DNA from 2 places in the Methylomonas rapida genome. Region 2 is predicted to be linked to the other one. Evidence: riboswitches for the same ligand, from Rfam matches in the RefSeq annotation. Region 2 holds a riboswitch; the other holds the start of a gene.
What was found. Region 2 has a riboswitch for cyclic di-GMP ahead of NM686_RS04505 (hypothetical protein). Riboswitches for the same ligand answer to the same signal wherever they lie in the genome.

Region 1 (4,386 bases), 670 kb from region 2:
CCACCATGCCGATCAGTATCGGCGACATCCCTAAATGATCGGCGATCGCGGCCGCGCCCTCGACAAACAAATCGGCGCTCCAGACCAAAATAATCAAGCCCAGAAATATCATCAACAGTGGCAAAGCCATAAATTACCTTTCAAAAAATCAACAAATGGGGGAAACGCGCGACACGATACCGCGATCAAATCAATCGACGGTCCACTGCACCAGGCCGCTATAGGACGTGGCAATCACGCCCAGGCCGAACAGAATGCGATACCAGGCGAAAATGATGAAATCGTGATGGCTGATATAACGCAGCAATCCTTTCACCGCGACCAGCGCGCTGACGAAGGCCGCCATCAAACCGACCGCGAACGAGGCGGCATCGCTGTCGAGATGCAATAAGTCGCGGTGTTTGTACAAATCGTACAAGCTGGCGACAATCAGCGTGGGTATGGCCAGGAAAAACGAGAATTCGGTCGCCGCCTTGCGCGACAAGCCGAACAACAGGCCGCCGATGATGGTCGAGCCGGAACGCGACGTGCCCGGAATCAGCGCAAAGGCTTGCGCGATACCGAGCTTCAGCGCATCCAGCATGCTCAGGTCCTCCACCTCATGCACGCGGACTTTATGCTCCCGCTTTTCCGCCCAGATGATCACCAGCGCGCCGACGATGAATGCCAGTGCCACTGGAATGGGTTTGAACAATAAGGCTTTCAAATGCTTGCCGAACAACAAGCCCAGCGATGCCAGCGGCATGAAGGCAATGGCCAGGTTCAGCACGAATTTTTGTGCCCGCGGCTCGCTGGTCAAGCCCGCCAGTACCGAGCCGATCTTGACGCGGTATTCCCAGCAAATCGCCAGGATGGCGCCAACCTGAATCACGATGGTGAACAGCTTGGCCTTTTCGTCGTTAAAGTCCAGCAGATCGCCCGCCAGAATCAAATGACCGGTACTGGAAACCGGCAAAAACTCGGTCAAACCTTCGACCACGCCCAAAATCAGGGATTTAATCAGTAGTTCAATGTCCATATCGGCATACTCCGCGCCGAATCGGCGTATAGAAAAAAATCAGCATATTGATCGGGTAGTTGCTATTTAGAAAGCAGTTGGGAATCAGCAGGGCCAAAACCATGCAAACGGGGCCGGATTATAGTCGAAATGCCAGCACTTACATAACTTTAGCCAGCAAGCCTAGACTGCGAATCACCAAGCCCCGGCAAAATTTTCCTCCAACGCAGCGCATAAATGTCGCCTGCCTACCCAGATGCGGCCACCCGGCGCCCTGGCCGTTCGATTGTTCTTACCACTGACGCCCAGAATCGACAGCGGATAACCCGATACGCCACATCCGGCATATCCCACAACCGGAATAGGTCATATCCCGTAATTCGCCGAAGCCGCACTGCACGCTTCGCTACCGGAAAACATTCCGTCCCGCTGTAGGCAATTGATGACATGGAGATGAGCAAGTGGCACAAATTTTGATTATTCAAAAAGTAACAGTATTACAACATTTGAATATTGTTAGGAGTGACTACGCATCGCAAGTCGGCAGGGTGATGAAAAATCCTTGCTGACCTGAATGCTTTCACTTATCGCCAACCTCGTTGCGAAACGAGGCTCGGAAAGTCACGGGTCTTGCCGACGATCAAGACAGCCGGATTGCCCTCATGTGATAGGAGGGGCGGCCCAGGCCGCGTATCACGGAATGCATTCACTACAACATAACGGACTAAATTTCATGCAAGTACATTTTCAATTGACAGCCATTGCGCTCTTACTGGGGGCAAGCGGTATCTCTCAGGCCGCCTTGACCACGACCAGCGGACCGATCAACTTCACTGGCTCTGCTTCGGTTACGGCCGCGCAGGATTATCCAAACGATCCCTATGCCAGCGGCCCGAAATCGCTAACCAATACCAACGACGGCGCAAGCGCGGCCACCGTGTCGGTAGCCCGGTTCAACGCCGCCATGGGGGTTTTGACCGGCGTCGATCTGCAACTGAACTCCAACCGCACGCAATCCATTTCCGGTTCCGGTTATAAGGGCAACGGTGAAGGCAAAACCGTGAGTGGAAGCGGCGCCAGTTCCGCCGCCCTGGTCGCAGCCGGCGCCCAGATCCCGTTGGCTCCCGCGATTTCCCTGGAGGGCGGCTCCTGCTCATTGGCGATGGGTAAAACCGGAAATATCTCATGCAACTGGGGGCCATCCACGTCAGAAGCCACCGCGACTCATGGCACTGCCAGCGTGGACAGCAGCAACCTGGACGCCTATGCGGGCACAGGCAGCGTCGACGCGACTTTGACGCTACCCAGTCTGTCGGCCACGGTCACCCAATCCAGTTATAAGGGCCAGGCCAGCGGCTCATCCGCGACGTATACCGTCGATTGGTCCGGTACCTTACAGGCCAGCTACAGCTACTTGCTGCACGCCTTGGCTTCTTTCGACACCGACGCCGAAACCACCAGCCTGACCCTGGATTTCGGCAATGTTGCGCAAAACAGCACCGCGTCCTTGAATTTTAGGTTGTTCAACCTGGCCAATGCCGACCGTATCGGCCTGGACCTGGATAGCGTCATCGCCAGCGGCGATGCCGGGGCATTCGATACCGGCCTGTCGGCATTTGCCGACCTGGCCCAGGGTGGCAGCCAAAGCTTCATCGCCAATTTGCTGACAGCCAACGCTGGCAGTTTCAGCGCGCAATACCTGCTGAACCTGTCCGATGCGGATTTCGGCGCGGGCAGCACGCGTCAAAACTATCAACTGACCCTGAATCTGATCGGCAACGTCACGGCGGTACCGCTACCTGGCGCTGTCTGGTTGTTCGGTAGCGCCTTGCTGGGCTTTGTTGGCATCGGCCGCCGTAAGCGTAGCCTCGCTTAAAAATCAATGCAGGGCGGAGCGGAACAGGAGGTTCGGCTCTCCCCTCTATTCGAGACCTGTCATGAAAACCCTAAAAATAATCATGCTGACATTGGCGACTTTGTTGCCAGTATCGGTCGTAGTCGCCGGGACCTTTGTCGCGCCGCCGGCATCCGGCGGCAACCCAGCATTTACCACGACGCATTTTTCCGGCTCGCAAAATTGCGCTCTTTGCCATAACGGCATCAAGGACAAAAACGGCGCCGATGTGTCTATCGTCACCGACTGGTCATCGAGCATGATGGCCAATTCGGCCCGCGATCCTTTCTGGCGCGCCAAGGTGCGCAGCGAAATCGCCAAGCATCCGCAACTGGAAGCGCTGATCAACGACAAATGCAGCAAATGCCATGCGCCGATGGCCAGTTACGAGGCCAAGAAAGACGGCTCGCTGGCCACGCAAACGCTTTTCGACGGCGGCATCCTGACTGCAGGGCATCCCAGGCATGACGCCGCGATGGACGGTGTAAGCTGCACCTTATGCCACCAAATTCCGAACTCAAGCACCTTGGGCACATTGCCGGCGATGTCTGGCAATTTCAACATCAATACCACCAAGACCATCTATGGCCCATTCGGCGGTCCCGGCGACACCGCGATTTTCGCCAATCCGATGATCAACAACACCGGCTACACACCGGTCTATAGCGCGCATATCAAGGAGTCCAAGCTTTGCGCATCCTGCCATAACCTGAAAACGCCTTACGTCGATGAAGACGGCAAGGTGTTGAGCACGACGCCGGAAAGCGAGTTTCCGGAACAAACGCCCTACATGGAGTGGGAGCACAGCAGCTACGTCAATCAGAAAAGTTGCCAAGGCTGCCATATGAGCCGAACCGACGGCGTGATCATCACCACCCGGCCGCCCTGGTACAGCGTGCAGCGCAACAACTTCGCGATTCATGACTTGGTGGGCGCGAACAAGTTGATGCTGGACATATTGAACAACAACAAAACCCAGCTCGGCGTGTTGTCCAACAACTTTGCCGAAACCATCGCCAAAACCGACACGATGCTGAAAAGTGCCGCCACGGTGAGCGTCATCGATCAGCAGTCAACCGCAGGCACGCTGGATTTCACGTTGCAAATCAATAGCACTACCGGCCACAAGCTGCCGAGCGCTTATCCGTCCAGACGCGCGCACTTACATGTCGTCGTACTGAATGAACAGAATCAGGCGGTGTGGGAATCCGGCAAGGTCAATGCCGACGGCAGCATAGAAGGTGTGGATGCCGACGAGCAAGAAGGCGTTTTCGAGCCGCATTACGACCTGATCACGTCACAGGATCAGGTACAAGTCTACGAAGCCATCATGGGCAATCACCTGGGCGAAGTGACTTATACCCTGCTGCGCGGCAAGGAATACCTGAAGGACAACCGCATCCTGCCGGCCGGCTTCAACAAGGCCAGCTCGCCAGCCGATGTGCGCGTGGTCGGCGAGGCTTTGGCGGACGGCAATTTCGTCGGCGGCAGCGAT
Region 2 (4,386 bases):
CACATTGCAAAGCCCCTTGTTCGGCCAAGAGACGTTGCGCAATCTCCTTGAAATTGAACATCTCGGGGCCAAACAAAATCGGCACCCCGGCTAAGGCGGGCTCCAGCACATTGTGCCCTCCGACAGGCACCAGACTACCGCCCACAAAGGCCACATCGGCCGCCGCATAGAGCATTTTCAATTCGCCCATGCTATCGGCGATGTAAACATCGGTAACCTCGGAAACAGGCAGCGACTCACTGCGCATTACGGCATCAAGCCCCTGATCCGCGCATAATTGCTCTACCTGCCGGAACCGCTCCGGATGCCTTGGCGCAATCAGCAACAGCAACTCGGGAATACGCTGCTTTAACCGTTGATAAACCGGCAATAATAGCGACTCCTCGCCGTGATGGGTACTGGCCGCAATCCAGACAAAGCGGCCAGCGAAAAGCTGCCGTCGCATTGCCCGGCCAGCCGCAAGCAAGCTATCGTCTATCGCCAGATCGAACTTGAGGTTGCCCAGCACCGTTACCCGCTCAGGCATCGCGCCTATCTCGATGAATCGCCTCTTGTCTTCTTCGGTTTGCGTGGCGATTTGATCAACACACGCCAGGGCGGGCTTAATCAACCAGGAGATCTTTTGATAAGCAGGCGCAGAACGCGCCGACAAACGCGCATTGATCACAAACAGCGGAACTTCCTGCTCGGCGCACATCGCAAATAAATTGGGCCAGATTTCCTTTTCCATGAAGATAGCCATTTTGGGACGAAAATGCGCAAAAAAACGCACTAGAACCGCAGGCAAATCATAGGGCAGATACACATGTTCAACTCGATCCGCCAGAACCGCGCGTACTCTAGCCGAACCCGTGGGGGTCGTAGTCGTGACCAAAAAGCGTTGACCAGGATGCTCCGATTGCAGCAAACCGATCAACGAAAATGCGGCCTCGGCCTCTCCCACCGAAACGCAATGAAACCAAACCACATTCCTTACCGGCGTTGACGCATAAAACCCCAGACGCTCACGCCAGCGCCGGCGATAATCCACTGCCTTGACGCCTCGCCAATACAGCCGCAACAAAACAAAAGGCAAAGCACAGTAAAAAATTAACGTATAGATATGTCGCATGTTCTCGTAACTTAAGCCTGGGCCGACAGTACCTCAACGGCCATTTTGCGTGTAATCATGCCATATCACGCGACACAAATGGGACTGATTGCTTGAATTTTGCCGCCAAGTCGAATAGGGATAACGGTGGTTAGGGGGTATTGGTGACCCGACCGCAATGACGTTTGACCGCCTTAATACCGAAGAAATGTCATTACGAATAGTCTTTGAAAAAAGCAAAGATTGCTCAGGACTAACGGAGGGGGAATAAATCCGCGAACACTTGGCGCGGCCAAGCGATTCTCGCGTGCCAATTAAACGAGTAAATCAATAAAGAAGCCATCCGTGGCAGTCATCCTGACCTATCCTAAATTTCCCTGCACTGAAAAACTCAACGGATTTTCAGCGACTTTTAAAACATTTTATGCAGCAACGGCTGTTTTGCGACGACCGAAGCCGACCAGACCGGCGATCGCGCTACCGAATAACCAGACGGCCCCCGGAACCGGCACCGGCGCAGAGGTAATGCTTAACGCATATCCATCAACACCGGAATTCCAGCGCGAGAAACCAACCCCACCCAAGTAGATCGAATACACTTTGCCGGCTTCCGCCAAAAAGGTATATCCGTTTATTGAATCGACGTTATCGGAGTAACCGATATTGGTCAGACCGGTGGTGCCGAATGGATTGTCTTTAGTGAAAGGATTCGACGCATTATTCCAGGCGCCGTGATGGCTATAGTTGCCTGTGTTGGTGTCCATGCCTTCGAATACCGTGACGCCAAAGCGGCTAAATAAGCCATTCACCGTTGAAAGATTCAACGTGACGTTTTGGGTGACCAGAGATTTAATTAAACCTATATCCGTTTGATGCTTCCAGCCAGTTGGACCGGTCGTTGTTAGATTTCCATCCTTGTCCGTCCCATTATCATTCCACGCACCACCACCTGTATCGATTTCCGCGGCAAAACCATAATGTTCCAAGGCATTGGCTGAAGATACTTCCAGGCTATCTCCGGCGCCGTGAATGGTTGCCGCCCAGTTCAGATGAGAGCTTCCAGTGTAGCCAAAAGGCAGCGCACCACCTGAAGTACCCAACCAAGGCACCAGCGAACCTTTGTTACCTTGACTTTCAGGGCCTGTAGCGACGGCATCAGCGTCAGTACCATCGTAAACACGCGTCCAACCGTCGGTCTGAGTCGCAGCGACTGTCGTGAAAGTGTTGTACATCACATGCGCGGAAGCCGTTGAAGCACTTGCAGAAAGAACCGCGCCCGCAATTGCCAATGCCAATTTTGTTTTAGTCATAATTTTTCCTTTCCTAACTTTTGTTTAAACGTGCATCCCCAAGCAGGCGAACACACTCGCACCTCTCAACTCCGAGAGAGCAACCCGGCCATCTTGTTAGGCGCAAGATCCGTGGTTTTCCGAGCCCGCCTCACGACGGGGGTGGCAAAAACATAAAGCCCCAATATTTTTTGACACAGCCTTAAACTCGTCCCAATCAGGCCAGCACAAAAACGATGGGCACCTTTTATTCATTCTGATTACCAGCTCCCGACGATGTCCAGGCGTACAACGTTGTAATCCATGTCTGTCAGCTGCAATCATAATTTAGCAAAAGCGATGCCAATCATGAAAACCCTGGAATACCCCGCATCAGAATCATCGACCAAACGGGCTTTTTGGCAGAATTAGGTGATTCCACTCAGTTTATTGTGTGAAATCGCTCACTTTGTGACGAAGACCAGCGCCATCCACCCACATCCCACACAAACTGACAGCCAAACTTTCGGCGACACACATAATGCCTAACCTAAAGACAGTAATGTGTTACAATATAACATCCCAATCACTGTTTGCTTCACTTCCCATGAGAAGAGCTACCGTCTTTCTGCTATCACTTCATCCCGTCACCATCCTCGCCGATCAAGCTCTTGCGCCAGACCTGGAACTGGAATCGGTGATCGTTACGGCTCCTTTAGCAGTGAAACTCTCGGAAAGCGCCGCACCGGTAACGGTTTTGAGCGGCGACGAGTTGCGCATGAAAACCGGCCACAGCATCGGCGAGACACTTAAAAACGAACTGGGCATCAGCAGCCAGTCGTTCGGCCCCGGTGTCGGTACGCCGGTGATTCGTGGACAGGCCGGGCCTCGCGTACGGGTACTGAACAATGGCATCGGCGCCAACGACATGTCCGCGATCAGCCCGGACCATGCCACCAGCGTCGAGCCCCTATTGGCCGACCGTATCGAGGTGTTGCGCGGGCCGGCGACGCTATTGTACGGAAGCGGCGCCATCGGTGGCGTGGTGAATGTCATCGATAGCCGCATTCCAGGCCAGATGCCCGATAAAGCCTTGGGCGGCGCGTTGGAACAGCGTTTCGACTCCACCAGCGACGAAACCAGCACTGCGCTGAGAATCGACGGCGGCCAAGGCAACCTGGCCTACCACCTGGACGGTTTTTACCGCCATCGCGACAATCTGGATATCGGCGGCCGGGCGATCGATACCGCCAAAGTGGCCATTACCGATCCGTCGCTGGAAATCGTCGACAATCCCGAAGGTTATCTGGAGAACACCGGCGCCGAAGCCATCAGCGGCTCGGCCGGTTTATCCTGGATCGATGATTTCGGCTTTGCCGGCGCGTCCATCAACAACATCAACAACAACTACGGCATTGCCCCGGATGGTACCGGCGAAGAAATCGTGCAAATCGCCATGCGGCAGAATAAATACGATTTCAAGAGCGAACTGGATAACCCGTTTAAATTCGCCAAAGCCCTACGCACCCGGCTGGGCTATACCGATTACCAGCACACCGAAATCGCCAATGGCGAAATGGGCGCGCTGTTTACCAATAAAACCTACGAAGGCCGCATCGAGCTCGAACATCAAGACATCGGGCCGTTCCGTGGCGTGGTCGGCTTTCAGGCGCAATCCAGCGATTTTCAAGGCCTGCATTACCACACGCACCACCACGATGAGCATGAGGATGATCACGCGCACGAGGAAGAAGATCATGATGAACATGACGAGCACGATGGCGAACATGAAGGCCCATTGGTGGAAAACATCGTGCCGCGCTCGGACGTGCAGAGTTACGGCGTGTTTGCCGTGGAATCTTTTGACGCCGGCCCTGTGACCTACCAATTCGGCACCCGCGTCGAACAGACCGACATCCGCCCGGACGGCATGCAAAGCTTCAGCTATACGCCGGTTAGCGCCTCGGTGTCGGCCTTATGGAAACTCGACGGCAGCAACAGCTTGAATGTGGCCGTGACCCGCTCGTC

Region 1: linked by a shared signal. The riboswitch ahead of NM686_RS01275 (choice-of-anchor E domain-containing protein) and the one ahead of NM686_RS04505 (hypothetical protein) in region 2 are both predicted to bind cyclic di-GMP.

The regions. Positions count from the first base shown of each region.
Region 1 is NZ_CP113517.1:275,528-279,913, forward strand. Features, by position in the region: gene NM686_RS01265 (calcium/sodium antiporter) at 1-130, opposite strand, end outside; gene NM686_RS01270 (undecaprenyl-diphosphate phosphatase) at 191-1,018, opposite strand; cyclic di-GMP riboswitch class I at 1,577-1,659, shown strand; gene NM686_RS01275 (choice-of-anchor E domain-containing protein) at 1,731-2,873, shown strand; gene NM686_RS01280 (thrombospondin type 3 repeat-containing protein) at 2,935-4,386, shown strand, end outside.
Region 2 is NZ_CP113517.1:941,632-946,017, reverse strand. Features, by position in the region: gene waaA (lipid IV(A) 3-deoxy-D-manno-octulosonic acid transferase) at 1-1,111, opposite strand, end outside; gene NM686_RS04505 (hypothetical protein) at 1,513-2,400, opposite strand; cyclic di-GMP riboswitch class I at 2,476-2,556, opposite strand; gene NM686_RS04500 (TonB-dependent receptor) at 2,966-4,386, shown strand, end outside.